Regions from separate parts of the Streptomyces sp. NPDC060031 genome, predicted to be linked through region 2. Evidence: riboswitches for the same ligand, from Rfam matches in the RefSeq annotation. Region 2 holds a riboswitch; each other region holds the start of a gene.
The links. Region 2 has a riboswitch for cyclic di-AMP ahead of ACFWB8_RS11425 (LysM peptidoglycan-binding domain-containing M23 family metallopeptidase). Riboswitches for the same ligand answer to the same signal wherever they lie in the genome.

Region 1: linked by a shared signal. The riboswitch ahead of ACFWB8_RS07605 (M23 family metallopeptidase) and the one ahead of ACFWB8_RS11425 (LysM peptidoglycan-binding domain-containing M23 family metallopeptidase) in region 2 are both predicted to bind cyclic di-AMP.
Region 3: linked by a shared signal. The riboswitch ahead of ACFWB8_RS16665 (transglycosylase family protein) and the one ahead of ACFWB8_RS11425 (LysM peptidoglycan-binding domain-containing M23 family metallopeptidase) in region 2 are both predicted to bind cyclic di-AMP.

Annotation. Positions count from the first base shown of each region.
Region 1 is NZ_JBHWVM010000012.1:16,998-24,223, forward strand. It holds gene ACFWB8_RS07590 (GNAT family N-acetyltransferase) at 1-2,075, opposite strand, end outside; gene ACFWB8_RS07595 (HPr family phosphocarrier protein) at 2,260-2,541, shown strand; gene ACFWB8_RS07600 (GntR family transcriptional regulator) at 2,787-3,452, opposite strand; gene ACFWB8_RS07605 (M23 family metallopeptidase) at 3,615-4,409, opposite strand; cyclic di-AMP (ydaO/yuaA leader) riboswitch at 4,422-4,581, opposite strand; gene ACFWB8_RS07610 (M16 family metallopeptidase) at 4,797-6,164, opposite strand; gene ACFWB8_RS07615 (M16 family metallopeptidase) at 6,185-7,226, opposite strand, start outside.
Region 2 is NZ_JBHWVM010000019.1:57,617-64,842, reverse strand. It holds gene ACFWB8_RS11430 (SGNH/GDSL hydrolase family protein) at 1-245, opposite strand, end outside; gene ACFWB8_RS11425 (LysM peptidoglycan-binding domain-containing M23 family metallopeptidase) at 415-1,437, opposite strand; cyclic di-AMP (ydaO/yuaA leader) riboswitch at 1,442-1,649, opposite strand; gene ACFWB8_RS11420 (tyrosine-protein phosphatase) at 1,929-2,735, shown strand; gene ACFWB8_RS11415 (aspartate aminotransferase family protein) at 2,783-4,198, opposite strand; gene hpnH (adenosyl-hopene transferase HpnH) at 4,195-5,226, opposite strand; gene ACFWB8_RS11405 (1-hydroxy-2-methyl-2-butenyl 4-diphosphate reductase) at 5,232-5,903, opposite strand; gene shc (squalene--hopene cyclase) at 5,903-7,226, opposite strand, start outside.
Region 3 is NZ_JBHWVM010000032.1:19,741-26,966, reverse strand. It holds gene ACFWB8_RS16675 (septum formation initiator family protein) at 1-489, opposite strand; gene eno (phosphopyruvate hydratase) at 580-1,866, opposite strand; gene ACFWB8_RS16665 (transglycosylase family protein) at 2,119-2,817, opposite strand; cyclic di-AMP (ydaO/yuaA leader) riboswitch at 2,821-2,993, opposite strand; gene ACFWB8_RS16660 (transglycosylase family protein) at 3,270-4,340, opposite strand; gene ACFWB8_RS16655 (cytochrome P450) at 4,444-5,742, opposite strand; gene ACFWB8_RS16650 (globin domain-containing protein) at 5,891-7,075, shown strand; gene ACFWB8_RS16645 (nucleoside triphosphate pyrophosphohydrolase) at 7,097-7,226, opposite strand, start outside.

The DNA of each region.
Region 1 (7,226 bases), on a different contig from region 2:
TCCGGCACCTGGCCCGGCTCGGCGATGGCGCGCCGCCACTGGCCGTAGCGCACGGCCTCGGCGAGGGCCTTGACGGCGCGCTCGGCGGCGGGATAGCTGGGGATCCGGTCCCGCTCGCCGGGCGGGCGGGGGTCCGCGGGCGGGGTCACGGGGGCGGGGGCGGCCGTGGGCACGCTCTCGGCCGACGGCGACCGAGGCGGCGGCGCAGGCTCCGGCCCCGGCCCCGGCCCCGTGCCGCGCGCCGCCGACAGGGCCTCGACCAGCTCGACGAGTTCCACGTGCACCACGGCCACGGGCTTGCTCGGCGCCTCGGCCACGGCCTCCCGCAGGGCGTCCGCGAGGTCGTCGGCCAGCGCGCGCTCGCTCACCCACGGGATCGCCGTGACGACGACCGCGTCACAGTCGTCGGAGGCGAGCGCGGCGGCCAGGGCCGTACGGAAGTCCGCGGGCGAGGCCGCCGTCGTCAGGTCCAGCGGCGGCAGCGGCCGCAGCCCCTGCGTCAGGCAGGCGTCGTAGGTGAGGACCCCGAGGGACTCGGAGTTGCCGAGGATCGCGATGCGCGGTCCGGCGGGCAGCGGCTGCGCGGCCAGCAGCAGGCCCACGTCCACCAGCTCGGTGACCGTGTCGACCCGGATCACGCCCGCCTGCCGCAGCAGCGCCGAGACCGTCGCGTCCGGGAGGCGGGTGTCGGGGACCACGTGGCCCGCGGGGGTGTGGCGGCCGCCCTTGGCGACGACCACCGGCTTGACGGCCGCCGTCCGGCGCGCGAGCCGGGTGAACTTGCGCGGGTTGCCCAGGGTCTCCAGGTAGAGCAGCGCGACGTCCGTCGCCTCGTCGTCGTACCAGTACTGGAGGATGTCGTTTCCGGACACGTCGGCGCGGTTGCCCGCCGAGACGAAGGAGGACAGTCCTTCGCCGCGGCGCAGGAGCCCCGAGAGCAGCGCGATCCCGATCGCCCCCGACTGTGTGAAGAGGCCGATCCGGCCGCGCTTGGGCAGCGGCGCGGGGGCCAGCGAGGCGTTGAGCTCCACCTCGGGTGCCGTGTTGATCACCCCGAACGCGTTCGGTCCGATCAGCCGCATCCCGTACGAGCGCACTTGCCGCACCAGTTCGCGCTGGCGGGCCGTCCCCTGCGCCCCGCTCTCCCCGTACCCGGCGGAGAGCACGACGAGCCCCTGCACCCCGTGCTCCCCGCAGTCGGCCACCGCCTGCGGGACCCGGTCCGCCGGGACCGCGACCACCGCGAGGTCCACGGGCGCGCCGATGTCGGCGAGCGCGCGGTAGGCCCGTACGCCGTCGAGCAGGTCTCCCCCGATGCCGGGGGCGCGGGCCGCGTTGACGGCGTAGAGGTGGCCGTGGAAGCCGCTGTCCCGCAGGTTGCGCAGGGTCGCCGCGCCCACCCCGCTGCCGGAGCGGCTGACTCCGATCACGGCCACGGAGCGCGGGGTCAGCAGTCGTTGCACCGAGCGGGCCTCGGCGCGCTGCTCGCGGGCGCGCTGTACGGCGAGGGACTCGGCGGTGGGTTCGAGGTCGAGGGTGAGGTGGACGGAGCCGTCCTCGAAGCTGCGCTTCTGCTGGTATCCGGCGTCCGTGAACACCTTGATCATCTTGTTGTTGGCGGGCAGCACCTCGGCGGCGAAGCGCCGGATGCCCCGCTCGCGGGCGACCGCGCCGATGTGTTCGAGCAGGGCGGAGGCCACGCCCCGGCCCTGGTGGGCGTCCTGGACGAGGAAGGCGACCTCGGCCTCGTCGGCGGGCCCGGTGGCCGGGCGGCCGTCGGAGCCGATCCGGTCGTAGCGGACGGTGCCGATGAACTCCCCGCCGATGGTCGCCGCGAGGCCGACCCGGTCCACGTAGTCGTGGTGGGTGAAGCGGTGCACGTCGCGGTCGGAGAGCCGGGGGTAGGGGGCGAAGAAGCGGTAGTACTTCGACTCGTCCGAGACCTGCTCGTAGAAGCTGACCAGCCGGCCCGCGTCCTCGGTGGTGATGGGCCTGATGCGGGCGGTGCCGCCGTCCCGCAGGACGACGTCCGCTTCCCAGTGTGCCGGGTACGAGGGGTCCGACTCGGTGGTCATGGGGCCACCTTAAGGCTCCTGCGGCCCATGCAGCCCTGGCGCGGCGCATCAGGCAAGCTGGCGCAAACAGTGCAAGCTGGGGAAGGCCGAACGGCAGGGAGATTCAGGCCGAAGGTCGGTCGGAGCATTCCGGACGTCATGAGAGACTGGTCTAGACAACCGTAAGAACCTGAAGGGCATCACCATGGCAGAGCGCCGCGTCAACGTCGGGTGGGCCGAGGGCCTGCACGCTCGTCCCGCCTCGATCTTCGTCCGCGCGACGACCGCTTCCGGCGTCCCGGTGACCATCGCGAAGGCCGGCGGCGACCCCGTCAACGCCGCCTCCATGCTGGCGGTTCTGGGCCTGGGCGCCCAGGGCGGCGAGGAGATCGTCCTCGCGTCCGACGCCGAAGGCGCCGAGGTCGCGCTGGACCGCCTCGCGAAGCTGGTCGCCGAGGGTCTCGAGGAGCTCCCCGAGACCGTCTGACCCCTCGGGTTCGAGTCGTGCGGCCCGTAGGGCTCGTACCGCTCGGCTGCTGTTACTGCTCGTACGGCGAAGCCGTGGCCACCGGAATGCCGGCGGCCACGGCTTCGCTGCTTTTCCCGGACCGCCGGACCCCCCGACCGGTCCGCGAATAGCGGAATTCCAGCCGCTCGCACCGGCCGAAAATAATGCGGATCCGTGAATTGCCCGGAGCCGCGCGAATATCCGTCCTTTGTATACGGCGTTTGTTAATGCGGGCCGCTCGCCATGTTTACGGCAGGTTGCGAAGTCCTCACCCGCATCCGGTGCGCCCCGGCCGCCCGGTCCGCGTGCATCGCGGTGAGCGCCCGGGCCCGCTCCGCGTCACCGCGCGCCACGGCGTCCACGATCGCCCCGTGCTCCGCCCAGGACTCCACCGGCCGCGCCGGGGCCTCCACCGCGTACATCCAGGCCACCTTGTGCCGCATCTGTGTGAGCAGCGCGATCAGCCCCGGGCTGCCGGAGGCCTGGGCGAGGGTCTCGTGGAACCAGCCGCCCAGGGAGCGCAGATCCTCCCCCTGGCCCCGCTTCGCCCGCTCCTGCCCCAGCCGGACCAGCCCGCGGAGCACCTTGAGGTGGGCCTCGGTACGCCGCCGGGCGGCCCGGGCGGCCGCCAGCGGCTCCAGCAGCATCCGCACCTCCAGGAGGTCCGCGGCCTCCTGCTCGGTCGGCTCGGCCACACAGGCGCCCGCGTGCCGCCGGGTCGTCACGAAGCCCTCGGATTCCAGGGTGCGCAGCGCCTCGCGCACCGGGACGCGCGAGACTCCGTACCGGCGGGCCAGCACCTCTTCGGTGAGCCGGCTGCCCGGCCCGAACACCCCGGAGACGATGTCGTCGCGAATTGCTGTGCACACCGCGTGCGCGGGAATACGCAAGACCGGACCTCCGCCTATTTCCGACTGCCGACATCATTGATGCGTGCAACTCTATGGCAACACACGATAATTTCCGAGGACGGCCGAAATACGAAACATTCCCACAACGCGAAGGCCCCGGCTCGGGGAGCCGGGGCCTTCGCGGATGTCGTGCGGTGCGGGTCAGACGGTGACGCCGTGCCCGCGCAGGTACGCGACCGGGTCGATGTCCGAGCCGTAGTCGGCGCCGGTGCGGGCCTCGAAGTGCAGGTGCGGGCCGCTGGAGTTGCCCGTGGAGCCCGACAGGCCGATCTGCTGGCCCGCGGTGACCTGCTGGCCGACGGAGACGCTCAGCACGGACAGGTGGCCGTACTGGGTGTAGGTGCCGTCGGCGTGCTTGATGACGATGTTGTTGCCGTACGCGCCGCCCTGGCCCGACTCGACCACGGTGCCCGCGCCCACGGCGTGGACCGTGGTGCCGGTGGCGGCGTGGAAGTCGATGCCGGTGTGGCTGCCGGAGGACCACATGCCGCCGCCCGCGTGCCACTGGGTGCTGACGTAGGAGCCCTCGACGGGGGCGACGAAGGTGTTGAGGCGCTTGCGCTCCTCCTCGCGGGCCGCGCGCTCGGCGGCCTCGCGCTCTTCCTGCGCCCGGGCCTCGGCCACGCGCTTGGCCTCGGCGGCCCGCTGCCTGGCGTCGGCCTCGGCCTGCGCCTTGGCGGCGGCGGCCTCGGCGGCGCGCTGCTGGGACTGGGCCTGGGCCTCGATCTCGCCCGCGAGGTCCTCGGCCACCACGATGGTGTTCAGGCCGGTGTCCTCGATGGAGGGGGCGGCCTGGTCCGCGGCGAACGCGGGACCGGCCAGGGAGCCGACGACACCAGTGGTGGCGAGGGCGGCTATGCCGGCGTAGCCGGCGGTCCTGCGGCTCAGACGACTGGAACCACGGTGCTTACCGGCGGCACGACTGCCAAACGCCATGACGGGGCTGATCCTTTCCTTCCCTCTCGCCTACCGGGTTAGCTGACGGGTTCGGAGCAGGAAGGTCTCCTACGGGCCTCCTCTTGCGAGGCGGTCCGATTCACCCCAGGGACTGATGTGGGTCCCCGGCTCCCCAGGCTCGCGCCTGACGGGGACTCGGCGATCGCTGTCCGGTGCCGCGGGTGCGGCGGGTACAACTGACGAACAGCACGGCCGACGCTAGGCGGATCATCAGTCAATCGCCAAACAGACACGCCTTTTTGTTGCGTACGCCACAGCACATACAAGCAACCTCACCCCTAAACAGACAAAAGGGGCCTCGGCGGACAAGCCACCGAAGCCCCCTGCGTGCCGCCCGGTTGGGCCGCTGTCCGGCCGGTCGGCCGATCAGTTGGTGACGACGCTCACGTCACCGATCCCGAGGGCGCGCACCGGCTCCTCGATCTGTGCGGCGTCGCCCACCAGCACCGTGACCAGCCGGTCCACCGGGAAGGCGCTGACGACCGCCGAAGTCGCCTCCACCGTGCCGGTTTCGGCCAGCCGGGCGTACAACTGCGCCTGGTAGTCGTCCGGCAGCTCCTGCTCGACCTGGTCGGCGAGGGTGCCGGCGACCGAGGCGGCCGTCTCGAACTTCAGCGGGGCCACGCCCACCAAGTTCTGTACCGCCACGTCCCGTTCGGCATCGGTCAGGCCGCCCTCCGCGAGGGTGCGGAGCACCTTCCAGAGGTCCTCCAGCGCCGGGCCGGTGTTCGGGGTGTCCACCGAGCCGCTGATGGCGAGCATCGAGGCGCCCTTGCCGTCGGCGGTGGAGCGCAGTACCTGGCCGAAGGCGCGCACGCCGTAGGTGTACCCCTTCTCCTCGCGCAGCACCTTGTCCAGGCGCGAGGTGAGGGTGCCGCCCAGGCAGTACGTGCCGAGCACCTGGGGCGCCCAGACCCGGTCGTGCCGGTCCGGTCCGATGCGGCCGATCAGCAACTGCGTCTGCACCGCGCCGGGCCGGTCGACGATGACCACGCGGCCGGTGTCGTCGGCGGTCACCGGCGGCACCGGCAGCGGCTCCGCGAAGTCGCCGGTCCATGAGCCCAGGGTCTCGGCCAGGACCGCGTCCAGGTCGACCCCGGTCAGGTCGCCGACGACCACCGCGGTGGCGGTGGCGGGGCGCACGTGGGCCTCGAAGAAGGCGCGCACGGCCGCCGAGTCGATACGGGCGACCGTGTCCTCGGTGCCCTGACGCGGGCGAGACATCCGCAGCGAGGCCGGGAAGAGCTCCTTGGACAGCTGCTTGGCCGCGCGGCGCTGCGGGTTGGCCAGCTCGTGCGGGATCTCGTCGAGCCGGTTGCGCACCAGCCGGTCCACCTCGGAGTCGGCGAAGGCGGGCGCGCGCAGGGCTTCGGCGAGCAGGCCGAGCGCCTTGGGCAGCCGGGAGACCGGGACTTCCAGGGAGACCCGGATGCCCGGGTGGTCGGCGTGCGCGTCGAGGGTGGCGCCGCAGCGCTCCAGCTCGGCCGCGAACTCCTCGGCGGAGTGCTTGTCGGTGCCCTCGGACAGCGCGCGGGCCATGATGGTGGCCACGCCGTCCAGGCCCTCGGGCTCGGCGTCCAGGGGGGCGACGAGGTTGATCTCGACCGCCACCACCTGCTGGCCCGGGCGGTGGCAGCGCAGCACGGTCAGGCCGTTCGGCATCACCCCGCGGTCGGGGGCCGGGAAGGCCCACGGCTGCGGCTCGCCGGGCTGCGGCTGCGGGTGAAAGGTCATCGTGACGGCTGCGGTGTCGCTCACTGCTCCGCCCCCTCGTTCTCGTCGCTCTCGTCGGACTCGTCGGACTCGTCGGACTCGTCGGCGTCCGAACCGGCCAGCGGCTCGTAGACCAGCACCGCGCGGTTGTCCGGGCGCAGTCGGGCCGCGGCCACGGCCTGCACCTCCTCGGCGGTGATGTCGAGGACGCGCTGGACGGCGGTCAGCGCCAGCTGCGGGTCGCCGAACAGCACCGCGAAGCGGCACAGTTCGTCGGCGCGGCCGGCCACCGTGCTCAGCCGGTCCAGCCACTCGCGCTCCAGCTGCGCCTGCGCCCGCTCCATCTCCTCGGCCGTCGGGCCCTCGGCGGCGAACCGCGCGAGCTCCTCGTCGACGGCCGACTCGATGTCGGGCACCTCCACGCCGCCGGAGGTCTTGACGTCCAGCCAGCCGAGCGAGGGCGCACCCGCCAGCCGCAGCATGCCGAAACCGGCCGCGACGGCCGTCTGGTCGCGGCGTACCAGGCGGTTGTGCAGCCGCGAGGACTCGCCGCCGCCCAGGATGGTCAGCGCCACGTCCGCGGCGTCGCAGTCGCGGGTGCCGTCGTGCGGGAGCCGGTAGGCGGCCATCAGCGCACGCGCCGGGACCTCCTCGACGATCTCCTCGCGCAGCTCCGCGCCGATCACCTCGGGCAGCGAGCCGTCGCGCGGCGGCTGCTTGCCGTCGTGCGAGGGAATGGTGCCGAAGTACTTCTCGATCCAGGCGAGCGTCCGCTCGGGGTCGATGTCGCCGACGACCGACAGCACCGCGTTGTTGGGTGCGTAGTACGTGCGGAAGAAGTTGCGCGCGTCCTCGAGGGACGCGGCGTCCAGGTCGGCCATGGAGCCGATCGGGGTGTGGTGGTACGGGTGGCCCTCGGGGTACGCCAGGGCGGTCAGCTTCTCGAAAGCCGTGCCGTACGGGACGTTGTCGTACCGCTGGCGGCGCTCGTTCTTGACGACGTCGCGCTGGTTCTCCATGGACTCGTCGTCCAGGGCGGCGAGCAGCGAGCCCATCCGGTCCGCCTCCAGCCACAGCGCGAGC
Region 2 (7,226 bases):
TCGGGCGCGAGCTCCTTGGCCCGCGGGACCTGCTCCGCCACGATCTGGTCGAGGAGCCGCCCGCGGACGGCCAGGTTCGCGTACCGGAAGTCGTGTTCTTCGCGCTGATCGGCCAGGAGCACGGCCAGCCGGTCCGCCCAGCCGAGAAACGTTTCCCCGGGTCCCGGGTCCCCCACGCCCTCGGTGAAGCTGTCCCCGATCGCCGCGTACGAGCCGATGGTCTTGAGTGTCGTCGTCGCTGCCACGGGACCACATACTTCACCCCGTCACGTGACCTACGCCACCGTAGGCAGGGGTTGACGGACCGTGATTTATACCACCGGCAGGTGAGGAATAACAGCGCGTGAGGCCGGCCCCCCTCGGGCCCCGGCCTCACGCGGGTCCGGCGTCCGACAGCGGACCGGTTGGGGGTCGTCAGATGCTGACGCCCTTGGAGCGGAGGTAGGCCAGCGGGTCGACGTCGGAGCCGTAGGACGGACCGGTGCGGATCTCGAAGTGGAGGTGCGGGCCGGTCACGTTGCCGGTGGCGCCGGAGAGGCCGATACGCTGCCCGGCGGTGACGCTCTGGCCGACCGAGACCGACAGCTGGGAGAGGTGGCCGTACTGGGAGTACTTGCCGTCGGCGTGCCGGATGACGACCTCGTTGCCGTACGCGCCGCCCCAGCCCGCGGAGACGACGGTGCCCGCGCCGACCGCCTTGACGGTGGTGCCGCTGCTCGCGATGAAGTCGACACCGGTGTGGTAGCCGCTGGACCACATGGCGCCGGCGGTCTTGTACGCGGTGGAGACGCCGCCGCCGACGGGGGCGACGAAACCGGAGGAGGGCGCGGCCTGCTGCTGCTCGGCCGGGGCGGCGGGTGCGGCCGGGGCCTCGGCCTCGGGGGCGGCGCCCTCGTCCGGGGAGCCTTCGCCGGCGGCGCCCTCGTCCGAGGTTCCCTCCGCGGAGTCGGCCGGGCCCTCGTCCGCGGAGGAGTCGGCAGGGACATCGGCGGAGGACTGCTCGGCGGGGGCCTGGGTCCGGGCCGGGGCGGACTCGACGGCGGGCGCGGCGTCGCCCTCGGCGCCGAGCGCCAGCTTCAGCCCGGGGTGGATCAGCGAGGGGTCGGCGCCGACGGCCGCGCGGTTGTCGGCGTAGAGCTGCTGCCAGCCGCCGCCGAGGTGCCGCTGCTCGGCGATCTTGGAGAGGTAGTCACCCGGGACGACCGTGTACACGGCCGGCGCGGCCGCCAGCACCCGGGCGGCGGGAGCGGCCTTCAGCGCCGCGGGGACCTGAGCGGCCAGGACGGGGGCCGTCGCCGGGGCGGCGGCGGGAGCCGCGTGGGCGCCGGCGGCTCCGAACAGCGGGAGCGCGAGGGCCGCGCCGCCGGTACCGGCCATGGCGAAACCGCGGGATATCGAGGGGGACTTGGGACGGCGGTGCTTACCCTTTGCAGGCATGGCGAATTCCTCTCCGTCGCCTGCGAGGTGAGCTGTCGGGTTCGGACTGGAGATGTCCGGTCGTACATGAACAGCACATGGACGACTTCACCCCGAGCCGTCCCGGCATAAAGATCCGGAACAGCGGCTTACCTGGTTCCCCCGCTCCTGCCGCGCGCGTGAATAGTCGGGTGCGGTTTCCGGACGGTGGCAGGATTCGGCGGTCCATCCGGATCGATCGCGAAGGTAATCGAGTGGTGGCACACCGAACAAGCCGTGAATTTCCTGACGGAATCTCAAGGGTGCTGGTCCGACGGAATTCCGGTCACCCTGTGTCCATTCAATGGCGGCAACAGCCGCCCCGGCAGGGCAATTCACCTTTGACGATCAGGCACTCACGGTCACCGTATGATCTGGCTCACGGGGACGTGCCCGATCTCGCTTCCACTCATGGCAAGTTGTCGCCAAGTAGTGTAATTCGGACATCCCCACGACCAGGCAGAGGAGCCGCCGTGACCCAGCAGATACCCCAGAGCCCGTCCACGGAACCGGGACTGGCCGGAGTACGCAACTTCCGTGACGTGGGCGGGCTGCCGACCGCCGACGGCCGAAGGGTCAAGACGGGACGACTGTTCCGTAGCGGACATCTCGCCCATGCCACCGAAACCGATGCAGAGTTCCTCGCCGCTCTCGGACTGCACACCATCTTCGACTTCCGCAACGGCGCCGACCACGCGCTGGAGGGGCAGGACGTGGAGCTGCCCGGCGTGCGCAATGTCAACATTCCGCTCTCGGACCCGGCGGACGGCACGGAATTCTGGAAGATGGTCCGCGAAGGCGGCCTCGAAGAACTCCGCACGGTCCTGGGCGACGGCAAGGCCGCCGCGCGGATGGCGAACTCGTACCGCGGAATGATCAAGAACCGCACCGCCGAGCACGGCCGGGTGGTCCACGCCCTCGCCGAGGACAGCGTCCCGGCCCTCATGCACTGCGCCGCCGGCAAGGACCGGGCCGGCCTGTCGATCGCCGTCACCCTGCTCGCCCTGGGGGTCGAGCGCGAGGCGGTCGTGGCGGACTACCTGGAGTCGAACGCCCCCCACAACCGCTACCGGGTCCGCCGCGGCAGCCAGTCCGCCGAGGCCCGCTCCCCCGAGGTGATGGAACTGCTCGCGCCGCTCTTCGACGCCCGCGCCGAGTACCTGACGGCGGCCTTCGAGACCATCGACGGCCACTGGGGCGGTCTGGACCGTTACCTCGCCGAGGGCCTCGGGCTCACGCCCGAGACCCTCGACCGGCTCCGGGACCGCCTGCTCGACTGAGGTCGGCCAGGTGGACGGACGGGCGGACGGGCGGACGGAGCGGGCGGTCAGCGGTTGCCGACCGCCTGCTTCACCAGCGTCTTGCCGAAGTCCCACATCAGCCCGCCACCGGCGTGCGCCTCGTCCATGACGTCCCGGAAGGCGCGCACGAACCGGTCGACGTCCGCCTCGTCCACGATCAGCGGCGGGATGAGCTTGATCACTTCCAGATGGTCACCGGAGACCTGCGTGAGGATCCGGTGCTTCTGGAGCAGCGGCACGACAACCATCTGCGCGAACAGCCCCTTGCGGGCCGCCTGCAGCATCGTCCACCGGCTGCGCAGCCCCAGCGAGGACGGGCGCCCGAACTCGATGCCGACCATCAGACCGCGTCCCCGCACCTCGTGCAGCAGCTCGTACTCGTCCACCAGCGCCGCGAGCCGCCCGCGCAGCAGGTCGCCCATCGTGCGGGCGTTCGCCACCACCTCCTCGTCCTCCATGACGCAGAGCACCGCCAGACCGGCCGCCATCGCCTGCGCGTTGGAGCCGAAGCTGGCGGAGTGCACGAGCACCCGGTCCATGGACGAGTAGACCTTCTTGAAGATCCAGTCCTTGCCGAGGGTCGCCCCGACCGGCACGTAGCCGCCCGACAGCGCCTTCGCCACGCAGACCAGGTCCGGCTCCACACCCGGCTCGTGCTGGTACGCGTAGAAGTCGCCGGTACGCCCGAGGCCGGTCTGCACCTCGTCCGCGATCAGCAGCGCACCCCGCCGGTGCAGCAGTTCCTGCGCGGCGAGCAGGAAGCCGGGCGGGGCGCAGAGCACGCCCTTGCCCTGGATCGGCTCGACGACGAAGGCGGCCACGTCGCCGCGCTTCAGCTCCCGCTCCAGGGCGGCCAGGTCGCCGAGCGCGATCTTCGTGTCGGGCAGCAGCGGCGCGAAGCCGTCCCGGAAGCCGCCCTCCCCGTTGACCGAGAGCGAGCCCGTGGTGAGCCCGTGGAAGGCGTGGTCGCAGTAGAGGATCCTGGGCCGCCCGGTGGCGTACCGGGCGAACTTCAGGGCCGTCTCCACCGCCTCGGTACCGCTGTTCCCGAAGAAGACCCGGTCCAGGTGCGGACTGTACGAGAGCAGCTTCTCGGCCAGCAGCCCGGGCAGCGGCTGGCAGTCGAAGCGGGTCAGGTCGGCGAGCTGGGCGTCCAGGACGTCGTGCAGGGCGCGGCGGACCACCGGGTGGTGCCGGCCCAGGCCCATCACCCCGAAGCCGGCCAGCATGTCGAGGTAGTCGTTGCCCTCGGCGTCCCAGAAGTGGGCGCCTTCGGCCCGCTCGTAGACCTTGTCGAAGCCGATGGTGTGCAGCATCCGGGGCAGCTGGTGGTTGAGGTGGCGGGCGTGCAGCTCGTACCGCTCCCCGCCGCGCTCGGCCAGCAGGGCGCCGAGGTCGAAGCCCTTGCCCCGGCCGCCCTCCCCCGCGTGGCCCGTGCTCATGCCGAGGTGTCCCGGTTGCCGCCGATCGTCTCCCGGGCCGCGCGCAGGGACTCCTTGAGGGAGCCCATGGTGGCGAGGACGGCGGTCGGCTCGTAGCCGCAGTGCGCCATGCAGTTCGCGCAGCGCGGGTCCTTTCCGCGGCCGTACTTGCTCCAGTCGGTGTCGTGGATCAGTTCCCGGTACGTCGGCACGTACCCGTCGCTCATCAGATAGCAGGGGCGCTGCCAGCCGAAGAGGGAGTAATTCGGAATGGCCCAGGCGGTGCAGGGGAAATCGGCCTTGCCTTCCAGGAAGTCCAGGAAGAGCGGGGAGTGGTTGAGCCGCCAGCGCCGGCGGTTGCCGCCCGCGAAAGCCTTCTTGAAGAGTTCGCGGGTCTGTTCGACGCCGAGGAAGTGCTCCTGGTCCGGTGCCTTTTCGTACGCGTAGGCCGGCGAGATCATCATCTCGTCCACCTGGAGGTCGTCATTGAGGTAGTTGAGCACCTCGATGATGGTCTGCGGGGTGTCGGTGTTGAAGAAGGTGGAGTTCGTGGTCACCCGGAACCCGCGCTTCTTCGCCTCCTTGATGGCCGCGACCGCCTCGTCGAACACGCCCTCCTTGGCCACCGACTCGTCGTGGCGTTCGCGCAGACCGTCGATGTGCACGGCGAAAGCGAAATAGGGGGAAGGGGTGAAGTTCTCGATCTTCTTGCGGAGCAGCATGGCATTGGTGCAAAGGAAGACATACTTCCGTTTGGCCACCAACTGGCGCACGATCTCGTGGATCTGCGGATGCATCAAGGGCTCGCCGCCCGCGATGGACACCATCGGCGCACCGGACTCCAGCACGGCGCCGACCGCCTGGGCCACCGGCATGCGCTGCTTGAGCACCCCGGCCGGGTGCTGGATCTTTCCGCACCCCTCACAGGCCAGGTTGCAGGCGTAGAGCGGTTCGAGCTCGACGATCAGCGGGAACTTCTCACGCTTGCGGAGCTTCTGTTCGAGAAGATAGGTCCCGACCCTGATGGTCTGGCGCAGCGGCATGGCCATCTGGCTCACCTCCTGGGGAGCAGCAAAGAACGGTGCCAGTCATAAAACGCGGGCAGTACGGCACGCAGTACGCGGAAGGCCGATATTCCACCGCGCACCGTGCCGATACGGACGAGCTCGTGCTCCGGAGCGTCCACGATCACCCGGACGGCCGCAACCGGACGGCCCGCGCCTGCCGCGGCGCTGCCGCGGGTCGCGGTCCAGAGGGTGGCCGCGGACTCCATGTCGACCCCGATGGCGCCGGTGGCACGTAGCTGCGCGCGCTCCTGGCCCCGTACGACATGGTCGGATCCGGTCAGTGCGCCGACGTGTACGGTCCGGCCGGGTGCCGCCCGGGCCAGCGCCTCGGCGAGCAGGGCGGTCCCGGCGCAGGCGACGGTGCCGCGCGGGTCCCGGGTCTCCTCGGCGACGATCAGGTCACCGGGGCTCATGCCGGGCATCAGTCCGGCGCAGAACCCCGTGGCCAGGACGGCCGCACCGCGCAGCCCCGGCTCGCCGAGCGCCCGGCCGACGGCCCGCTCGGCCGCGCGCGGGCCCATTCCGGTGCGCAGGACGGCGTACCCCGGCGGCGCGGCCCCTCGTGCGCCGCGGGCGCCGCTGCGCAGGGCCGCCTGCTCGATGCGCAGCGCGCAGGCGACCAGCAGCGGGGCGGCGGGCCCGCTCCCGGCGGCGCCCATCAGGCCTCCTCGGCCCGGGCGGAGACGACCTCGCGGGCCGGGTGCGCGCCGTGCCACCCTTCGGGGCCGAACGGTTCCCCGTACAGGTAGCGGCCGAGCGCGGTGAGCGGGAACACCTGCCGGTACAGGTGGTAGTTGATGGAGAAGTCCCAGGGGAAGCCGGTTCCGGTGAAGTGCGGCTCGTCCCAGGAGCCGTCCTCGCGCTGCGTGTCGACGAGGTAGGCGATCCCCCGCTCGACGGACGCGGCGTCCCGCTCGCCCGCGGACAGCAGGGCCATCAGCGCCCACGCGGTCTGCGAGGCGGTGGAGGCGCCCCTGCCGGCCCAGGACGGGTCCTTGTACGACCGCTGGTCCTCGCCCCAGCCGCCGTCCTCGTTCTGTACGGACTCCAGCCAGCCCACGGCCCGCCGGATCGCGGGATGCGCCGGAGCGATGCCCGCGGCCGTGAGCGCCGGCACCACGGACCCGGTCCCGTACACGTAGTTGGTGCCCCAGCGGCCGAACCAGCCGCCACAGGACTCCTGTTCGGCGAGCAGCCAGGCGATGCCGCGGCGGGTCCGCGCATCGCCGGCCCGGCCCTCGACGGCGAGCATCTCCACGACGTGGGCGGTGACGTCGGCGGAGGGAGGGTCGATGACCTCGCCGAAGTCGCAGAAGGGCAGCCTGTTCGGGAAGGGGCTGGTGTTGTCGGCGTCGAAGGCGCCCCAGGCGCCGTTCTTCGACTGCATCCCGAGGTTCCAGGACACCCCGCGGGCGATGGCGGCCTCGACGCGAGCCGGCTCGGGGTGCTTGATCCGGCGCAGCGCGAGGACCACTTCGGCGGTGTCGTCGATATCGGGGTAGTTGTCGTTGTGGAACTCGAACGCCCAGCCTCCCGGGGCCAGTTGGGGCCTGCGCACGGCCCAGTCGCCACTGCGCACGATCTCCTCGCCGAGCATCCAGTCGGCGGCCTTCACCAGGGCCGGGTGATCGGGGCGCACCCCCGCGTCGGCCAGCGCGATGGCGGCCAGGCAGGTGTCCCAGACCGGGGACTGGCAGGCCTCGACCATGCGGGCGCCGTCGGAGCGCCACACGGCGAACCGGTCCAGGGATTCCAGTCCGGCCCGCATCACCGGGTGCTTCAGGTCGTAACCGAGCAGGTGCAGGGCGATGATCGAGTACACCGCGGGCGGCTGGATCCCGCCCCAGCAGCCGTCGTTCTCCTGCCGCTCGACGATCCAGCGGCCCGCCGTCGCCATCGCGGCCTTGCGCAGCCGGCGCGGGGCGAAGCGCCGGTACACGTGCAGGGCCTTGTCCATCCGCTGGAAGGCGCCGTCCCAACTG
Region 3 (7,226 bases), on a different contig from region 2:
TCAGTCGCCGGGGCGGTCGGCCTTGTCGACACCGTCCCAGACGTTCGAGTACCAGGGGCGGTCGCTCGCGGACTGTCCGCCGCGACGGTGCTCCGGTGCCTCGGCGCCGGGGTCGGTCATGATGTAGCTGACCTCGCCCGGACGCACGAAGTGCAGGTGCTTGCGCGCCTGTTGCTCCGCGTACGCGTCGTCCTGCCAGCGGGCCTTCTCGTCGCGCAGCCGTTCCAGCCGGGCGCGCGCGGTGACCGCGTCCTTCTGCTGCTTCGCGATCTCCGAGCGCTGGGAGACGTACTGGCGCATCGGATACGCGAGGGCGACGACCAGGGTACAGAGGACGAGCACGAGCAGGGCGGCCCTGCCGGTGAGCCGGCTGCGGCGGACCTGGCGGCGCGACTGCGAGCGGTAGACGTGGGCGGCGGTCCGCTCGCCGAGCTGCCTCAGCCTGGTCGCGGTCGAGAAGGTGGAGAACCGATCCCGGTTCCCGGCCATGGTCCCGCCTCCCCTGTGTCCGCACTACGCAATACGTCCCCGCACACGGTACGGGACCGAGTGCGGGGACGTACGGAAGCCGGGGCGTGATTAGCCCTTGAAGCGGGGGAAGGCCGAGCGGCCCGCGTACACCGCGGCGTCGTCGAGGATCTCCTCGATGCGCAGCAGCTGGTTGTACTTGGCGACGCGGTCCGAGCGGGCCGGGGCGCCGGTCTTGATCTGACCGCAGTTCACGGCGACGGCGAGGTCCGCGATGGTGACGTCCTCGGTCTCACCGGAGCGGTGCGACATCATGCACTTGAAGCCGTTGCGCTGGGCCATCTCGACGGCGTCGAGCGTCTCGGTCAGCGAACCGATCTGGTTCACCTTCACGAGCAGGGCGTTCGCGGAGCCCTCCTCGATGCCGCGGGCCAGGCGCTCCGGGTTGGTGACGAAGAGGTCGTCGCCGACGATCTGGACCTTGGAGCCCAGCTTGTCGGTGAGGGTCTTCCAGCCGGCCCAGTCGTCCTCGTACAGCGGGTCCTCGATGGAGACCATCGGGTACGCGGAGACGAGCTCCTCGTAGTACTCGGTCATCTCGGCGGCCGAGCGGGACTGGCCCTCGAACTCGTACTTGCCGTCCTTGTAGAACTCGGACGCGGCGACGTCGAGCGCGAGCGCGATGTCCTTGCCCGGGACGTAGCCGGCCTGCTTGATGGCCTCGACGATGAGGTCCAGCGCGGCGCGGTTGGACTCCAGGTTCGGGGCGAAGCCGCCCTCGTCGCCCAGACCGGTGGAGAGGCCCTTGGTGTGCAGGACCTTCTTCAGGGTGTGGTAGACCTCGGCACCCCAGCGCAGCGCCTCGGAGAAGGACTCCGCGCCGATCGGGGCGATCATGAACTCCTGGATGTCGACGTTGGAGTCGGCGTGCGACCCACCGTTGAGGATGTTCATCATCGGAACGGGCAGCAGGTGCGCGTTCGGGCCGCCGAGGTAGCGGAAGAGCGGGAGGTCCGAGGCCTCGGACGCGGCGTGCGCGACGGCGAGGGAGACGCCGAGGATGGCGTTGGCGCCGAGCGAGCCCTTGTTGTCGGTGGCGTCCAGGTCGAACATGGCCTGGTCGATCAGGCGCTGCTCGGTGGCGTCGTAGCCGACGAGCTCCGGGCCGATCTGCTCGATGACGGCCAGGACGGCCTTCTCGACGCCCTTGCCGAAGTAACGGTTGGGGTCACCGTCACGCAGCTCGATGGCCTCGAATGCACCGGTGGAGGCGCCGGACGGAACTGCAGCACGGCCGGTGCTGCCATCGTCGAGGCCCACCTCGACCTCGACCGTGGGGTTGCCTCGGGAGTCCAGGATTTCCCGGGCTACGACGACGTCGATGGACGGCACGAGCATCTCCTTCTGGGATGTGACGCTGGATGTGCGGTGGCGTCAGGCCGTGGGATGGCCTCGCCGCCTAGAGCCTAACCGGCTCCGGGCACTGGGCCGGCCGACCGCCCGGGTCCTGGGACGAAAAAGGGTCCGAATACCCCTCTTCCGGGACATAGGTCCCTTGAACATCGGGCTGCCGCCCGCCGCTGGGCCCGGCACGCGCCACCGCCCGGCGCGTCGGGCGGACGCGCCGGGCGGTGGGTGTTACCGCGGGATTCAGCTGAGCTTCAGCTTCTGCCCCGGGAAGATCAGGTCGGCGTCGGACACGATGTCCTTGTTGAGCTCGAAGAGCTTCTCCCAGCCGCCCTTGACGCCGTTGGCATCGGCGATGGTGCCCAGCGTGTCGCCGGACTTGACCTCGTACGAGCCGTTGCCGGTCTTGGGGGCCTCGGACTTCGGCTGGGCCGTGGTCCCGGTCTTCGGCTTGGAGGGGGCCGCGGTCTCGGAGCGCTTGGTCTCCTTCTTCGGCGCGGCCTTCTGCTCCTTCTTGGGCTCGGCCTTCGGCTTGGCCGGGGTCTCGGCCGCGCCGCCGCCGTTGTACGAGGCGCCGGACAGGCCCACGCCACAGGACGGCCAGGCGCCCTTGCCCTGGCCCTTGAGGACCTTCTCAGCGACGGCTATCTGCTGGGCCTTCGAGGCCTGGCTGGCCTGCGCGGCGTACGCCTTGCCACCGTAGGCGGCCCAGGTGGAGGACGAGAACTGCAGACCGCCGTAGTAGCCGTTGCCCGTGTTGATGGCCCAGTTGCCGCCGGACTCGCAGGAGGCGACGCGGTCCCACTCCGAGGCGGTGGCGGCGGAAGCGGTGCCCGCGGCCATCAGGGGGGCCGCGACGGCTACACCGGCGACGCCGGCGAGCGTGACGATGCGGACGGCCTTGGAACCGCGACGGTGCTTGCCCTTGCCGGAAAGCAGCATGGAGTTTCTCCTCACCGACGCCTACGAGGTGAGCTGTCGGGTTCGGGCGAGTGAGTTGCCCGGCGGTGCGACCTAGCGCACCGCTTAACCCCTAGCCGGTGGCGTGACCGTCTCTCAACGGCCGCTCCCGGCACCTACCTTGGTTCCCCCGCTCCTGCCTTCGGCGCTTGACGCGACGACTGTTCCCTCCGTCCGCCGGCAGGATTCGGCGATGCGGTCGAAGGAGCCCGCGGTGGCGAGCGATTCAGAAGGTAGACAGGTCCCTCCCCGATGTTCAACGAGCGCCATCGGGGAGAAACGGGGCCTACTTGCGTCCCTCGGACCAGTGTTTGCGCAGGTGAGGACGGGGTTTGCGGAAGCCTCGGGGCCGGACACGCCAGTTGACCGGAAGAGACACATGTCTCACTTAACTAAACCGGACAATCAGGTGTTTACGGGTGCCCGAACTGCCCCTATTTCTTAGTTAGATCCAGGTTTTGACCGGGCTTGATCAAGTTGGCGTCCTCGCCGATGACCTGCTGGTTGGCCGTATAGAGCGCGTTCCAGCCGCCCTTGAGGTCGTTGGCGTCCGCGATGGCGGCCAGGCTGTCGCCCGGCCGCACGGTGTAGGTCGGGTCCGACGCGGCGTCAGATGTGACGGGCGCCTCGACCGCGGCCTCTCCGCGGTGCTTACCGCCGCCCGCGGCCGGGGCCGCGGGGTCGGTGGAGGCTCCGGGGGCCGCCGGGGCGCTCGGGCCGGCGGCGGGGGTGCTCGGGTCGCCCGGCGCCGTGGGGGCCGTCGGCCCCGTCGAGGGGGCGTTCGGGTCCGTCGGGCCGGTGGCGGGCGCCGTGGGGTCCGTGGCGGGCACCGTCGGGTCGCCCGGGGTCGTCGGGGCGGTCGGGGTCGTCGGGTCGGCCGGGGCGGTCGGGGTCGTCGGCAGGTCCGGGTCCGGCATGACGGGCAGTCCGCTGGGCGGCCCGAGCGGGATGTCGGGCAGCACGAAGGACGGCGAGCCGGAGGGGCTCGGGGAAGCCTGGGCCGGAGCCCCGAAGTCCGTGGCGCGGTCGTCCGAGCCGCCGACCGGTACGGAGCCGTCCGGGCGGGACGCGGACGGGGCGGCGGACCCGCGGCTGCCGGGCCCGCCCGGGTCCACGTCCGCGGCCGGCGCCTGCCGGGTCAGGCCGGCCGGCTCCGCGCACATCGGCCACGCCTGGGGGCCCTGGGAAGCCAGCACCCGTTCGGCGACGGCGATCTGCTGCGAGCGGCTGGCCAGGTCGGCGCGGGTCGCGTAGTCGAGACCGCCGGCGCCCTTCCACTGCTCCTCGGTGAACTGCAGTCCGCCGTAGGCGCCGCTGCCGAAGTTCGCGCTCCAGGTCCCGCCGCTCTCGCACTCGGCGACCTTGTCCCACGTGGAGGCGTCGGCCGCGCTGGCGCCCGTGGCCGCGAGCAGCGGCAGGGCCAGCGCGGAGCCGGTGACTCCGGCGGTGACGACAATCGCGGGGATCTGTCGGGGGCGTCTGTGGCGGCCGTTCCCGGAACGCATGAGGGTGCACCTTTCGCATAACGGCGGGGTAACGGCAGAACCTAGCGGCCTTCGAACGCTTGTCACAAGTTTCGACGGAAACTGACTTCCAGTCAGTCGGCCTTCACTCGTTGCGGGGTGTAAAGCGGACCGGAAGAGTGCGCAGGCCACGCATGATGAGCCCGCCGCGCCAGCGCAGGTCGCTCGGCGGAACAGCGAGTTCCAGATCCGGCAGACGCGTGAGCAAAGTCGCAAGCGCGGTCTGCCCTTCGAGCCGCGCGAGCGGCGCACCCAGGCAGTAGTGGATCCCGTGCCCGTATCCGAGGTGCTGGTTGTCGGTCCTGGAGAGGTCGAGCGTGTCCGGTTCGGCGAACCGCTCGGGGTCCCGGTCGGCGGCCGCGAGGACCACCAGCACCGGATCGCCCGCCGCTACGTCCTGCCCGCCGAGGGTCAGCGCCTCGGTGGCGAACCGCCAGGTGGCCAGCTCCACCGGACCGTCGTAGCGCAGCAGCTCCTCGACGCCCGTCTCCAGCAGCCCGCTCTCCCCGGCCGCGAGGGAGGCCTGGAGGCGCTCGCGCTGGTCCGGGTTCATGAAGAGGGAGTGGACCCCGTTGCCGATGAGGTTCACGGTCGTCTCGAAGCCGGCGAAGAGCAGGATGAAGGCCATGGCGGTGGCCTCGGCCTCCGTCAGGTGGTCGCCGTGGTCGCTGGCCCGGATCAGATCGGAGATCAGGTCGTTGCCCAGGTCGTCCCTTTTGCGGTGGATGAGCTCGCCGAGGTAGGTCCTCATCTGCTTCACCGAGCGGGCGACCCCGCCGCGCGGGCCGCCGCCGTGCCGGATCATCATCCCGGCCCAGTCGCGGAAGTCGTCCTGGTCCTCACGCGGTACGCCGAGCATCTCGCAGATGGCGTAGATGGGGAGGGGGAAGGCGAACTCGTGGATGAGGTCCGCTTCCCCCTTGCTCGCGAACTGCTCGATGAGGTGGTCGGTCAGCTCCTGCACCCGCGGGGTGAACTCGGCGACCCTGCGCGGGGTGAACGCCTTCGACACCAGCCGCCGCAGCCGGGTGTGGTCCGGCGGGTCGATGTTGAGCAGATGCGTCATCAGCTCCGCCTTGCGCTCCCCCGGGATGCCGGTCTTCCCCTTGGCGTGCGCGGGCTCGGCGTGGTGCGCCGGATTCTTGCTGAGCCGCTGGTCGGCGAGGGCCTGGCGGGCATCGGCGTACCGGGTCACGAGCCAGGCCTCGACCCCGCTGGGGAGCCGGGTGCGGTGCACGGGCGAGTGCTCGCGCAGCCAGGCGTAGGCGGGGTACGGGTCGGTCGCGAACTCCCAGTCGAACAGGGTCGGGCCCTGGGCCGCGGGGGTGTCGGCCGGGCCCGGGGCGGGGGTCTCGGCGGGGTCTGCGGGGGTCTGCTGATGCACCCGCTGACGGTATCCCGTACATCGACCATCACCCCATATGGGTACTTCGTCGCGGCTGTCCGCAGATCCGCCATGGCTTGACCTGGCCTTGTCCGGCATTCCTACTTTCGGTTTTGTGGATGTGAGGATCTTGAAAAGCAGCTTCGCGGTGGTGGAGAGACGGGCCGAGCACACGGTCAAGTTCTTCTACACCCACCTGTTCTGGCACAACCCCGGCATCCGTGAGCTCTTCCCGGCTTCCTTCGAGGACATGGAACGGCAGCGGGACCGGCTCTTCGCCGCGCTCACCCACGTGATCGCCCACCTCGAGAACGAGAGCCTTCTCCCCTATCTACGCGACCTCGGCCGCGACCACCGCAAGTTCCTGGTCGGCCCCGAGCACTACGCCGCCGTCGGCACGAGCCTGCTCGCCGCGCTCGCCGAGGCCTCCGGGACGGCCTGGACCCCCCGGGTGGAGAAGGCCTGGGCCGAGGCCTACCAGGTGATGGCCGACGCGATGACGGACGGCGCCGGCGCGAGCGGGGATCCGCCGTGGTGGGACGCGGAGATCGTGCGCCACCTCCGGTACGGGCAGGACATTGCCGTGCTGACCCTGCGGCCCCACGCCCCGCTGCCCCATCTCCCCGGCCAGTACGTGAGCGTGAGCAGCGACCGCGTCCCGAGGACCTGGCGCACGTACTCCATCGGCAACGCGCCCCGCCCCGACCACACCCTCGACCTGCACGTCAGCCGCGTCGAACAGGGCCGGCTCAGCACCGCCCTGGTCCGCACCGTGCGGCCCGGCGAGATGCTGCGCCTCGGCGCGGCCGGCGGGCAGCTGACCTTCCGCCGCGCGGACCGCCCGGTCAGCCTCATAGCCGCCGGCACCGGCTGGGCGCCGATCCGCGCCATGCTGGAGGACCTCGCGCAGCACCCCCCTGATCAGGTCGTACGGCTCTTCGTGGTCGCCCGGGACGCCGCCCACCTCTACGACCGCCCGCTCATCGACGAGTACGCCGCCGCCCTGCGCTGGCTCGGCGTCACCTACATCACCCCCGCGCCGGGGCGGCACCGCAACGAGGCCACCGCCCGGCTCGCGACCGCACTCGGCAACCGCGCGCTCTGGCCGGACCAGGACGTCTACCTCAGCGGGCCGTCGCCGTTCATCGAGGAGACCGCGTACCTCCTGGAGGAGCTCGGCGCCCGCCCCGGCCGGATCTTCCACGACTCCGTGCCGTCCATGGGCAGGGACCACGGCCACGAGGGCCGCCCGCTGGGCTTCGGCGAGTGGTTCCTGAACCGCCCCGCGCCGCACTGGCACAACCCCTCGGGCCGCGCGCCCCGGGAGCACTGACACGCGTACCGCAGCCGGGGGCTACTCGCCGACGCCCTCGGCCGCACGGATCGCGTCCCGGTAGACGCGGGCCGCCGCACGCAGCGCGGTCTCGGGGTCGACCCCGGCCGCCTCGGCGCGTGCCGCCAGCTCCAGCAGTTCGTACCCGATG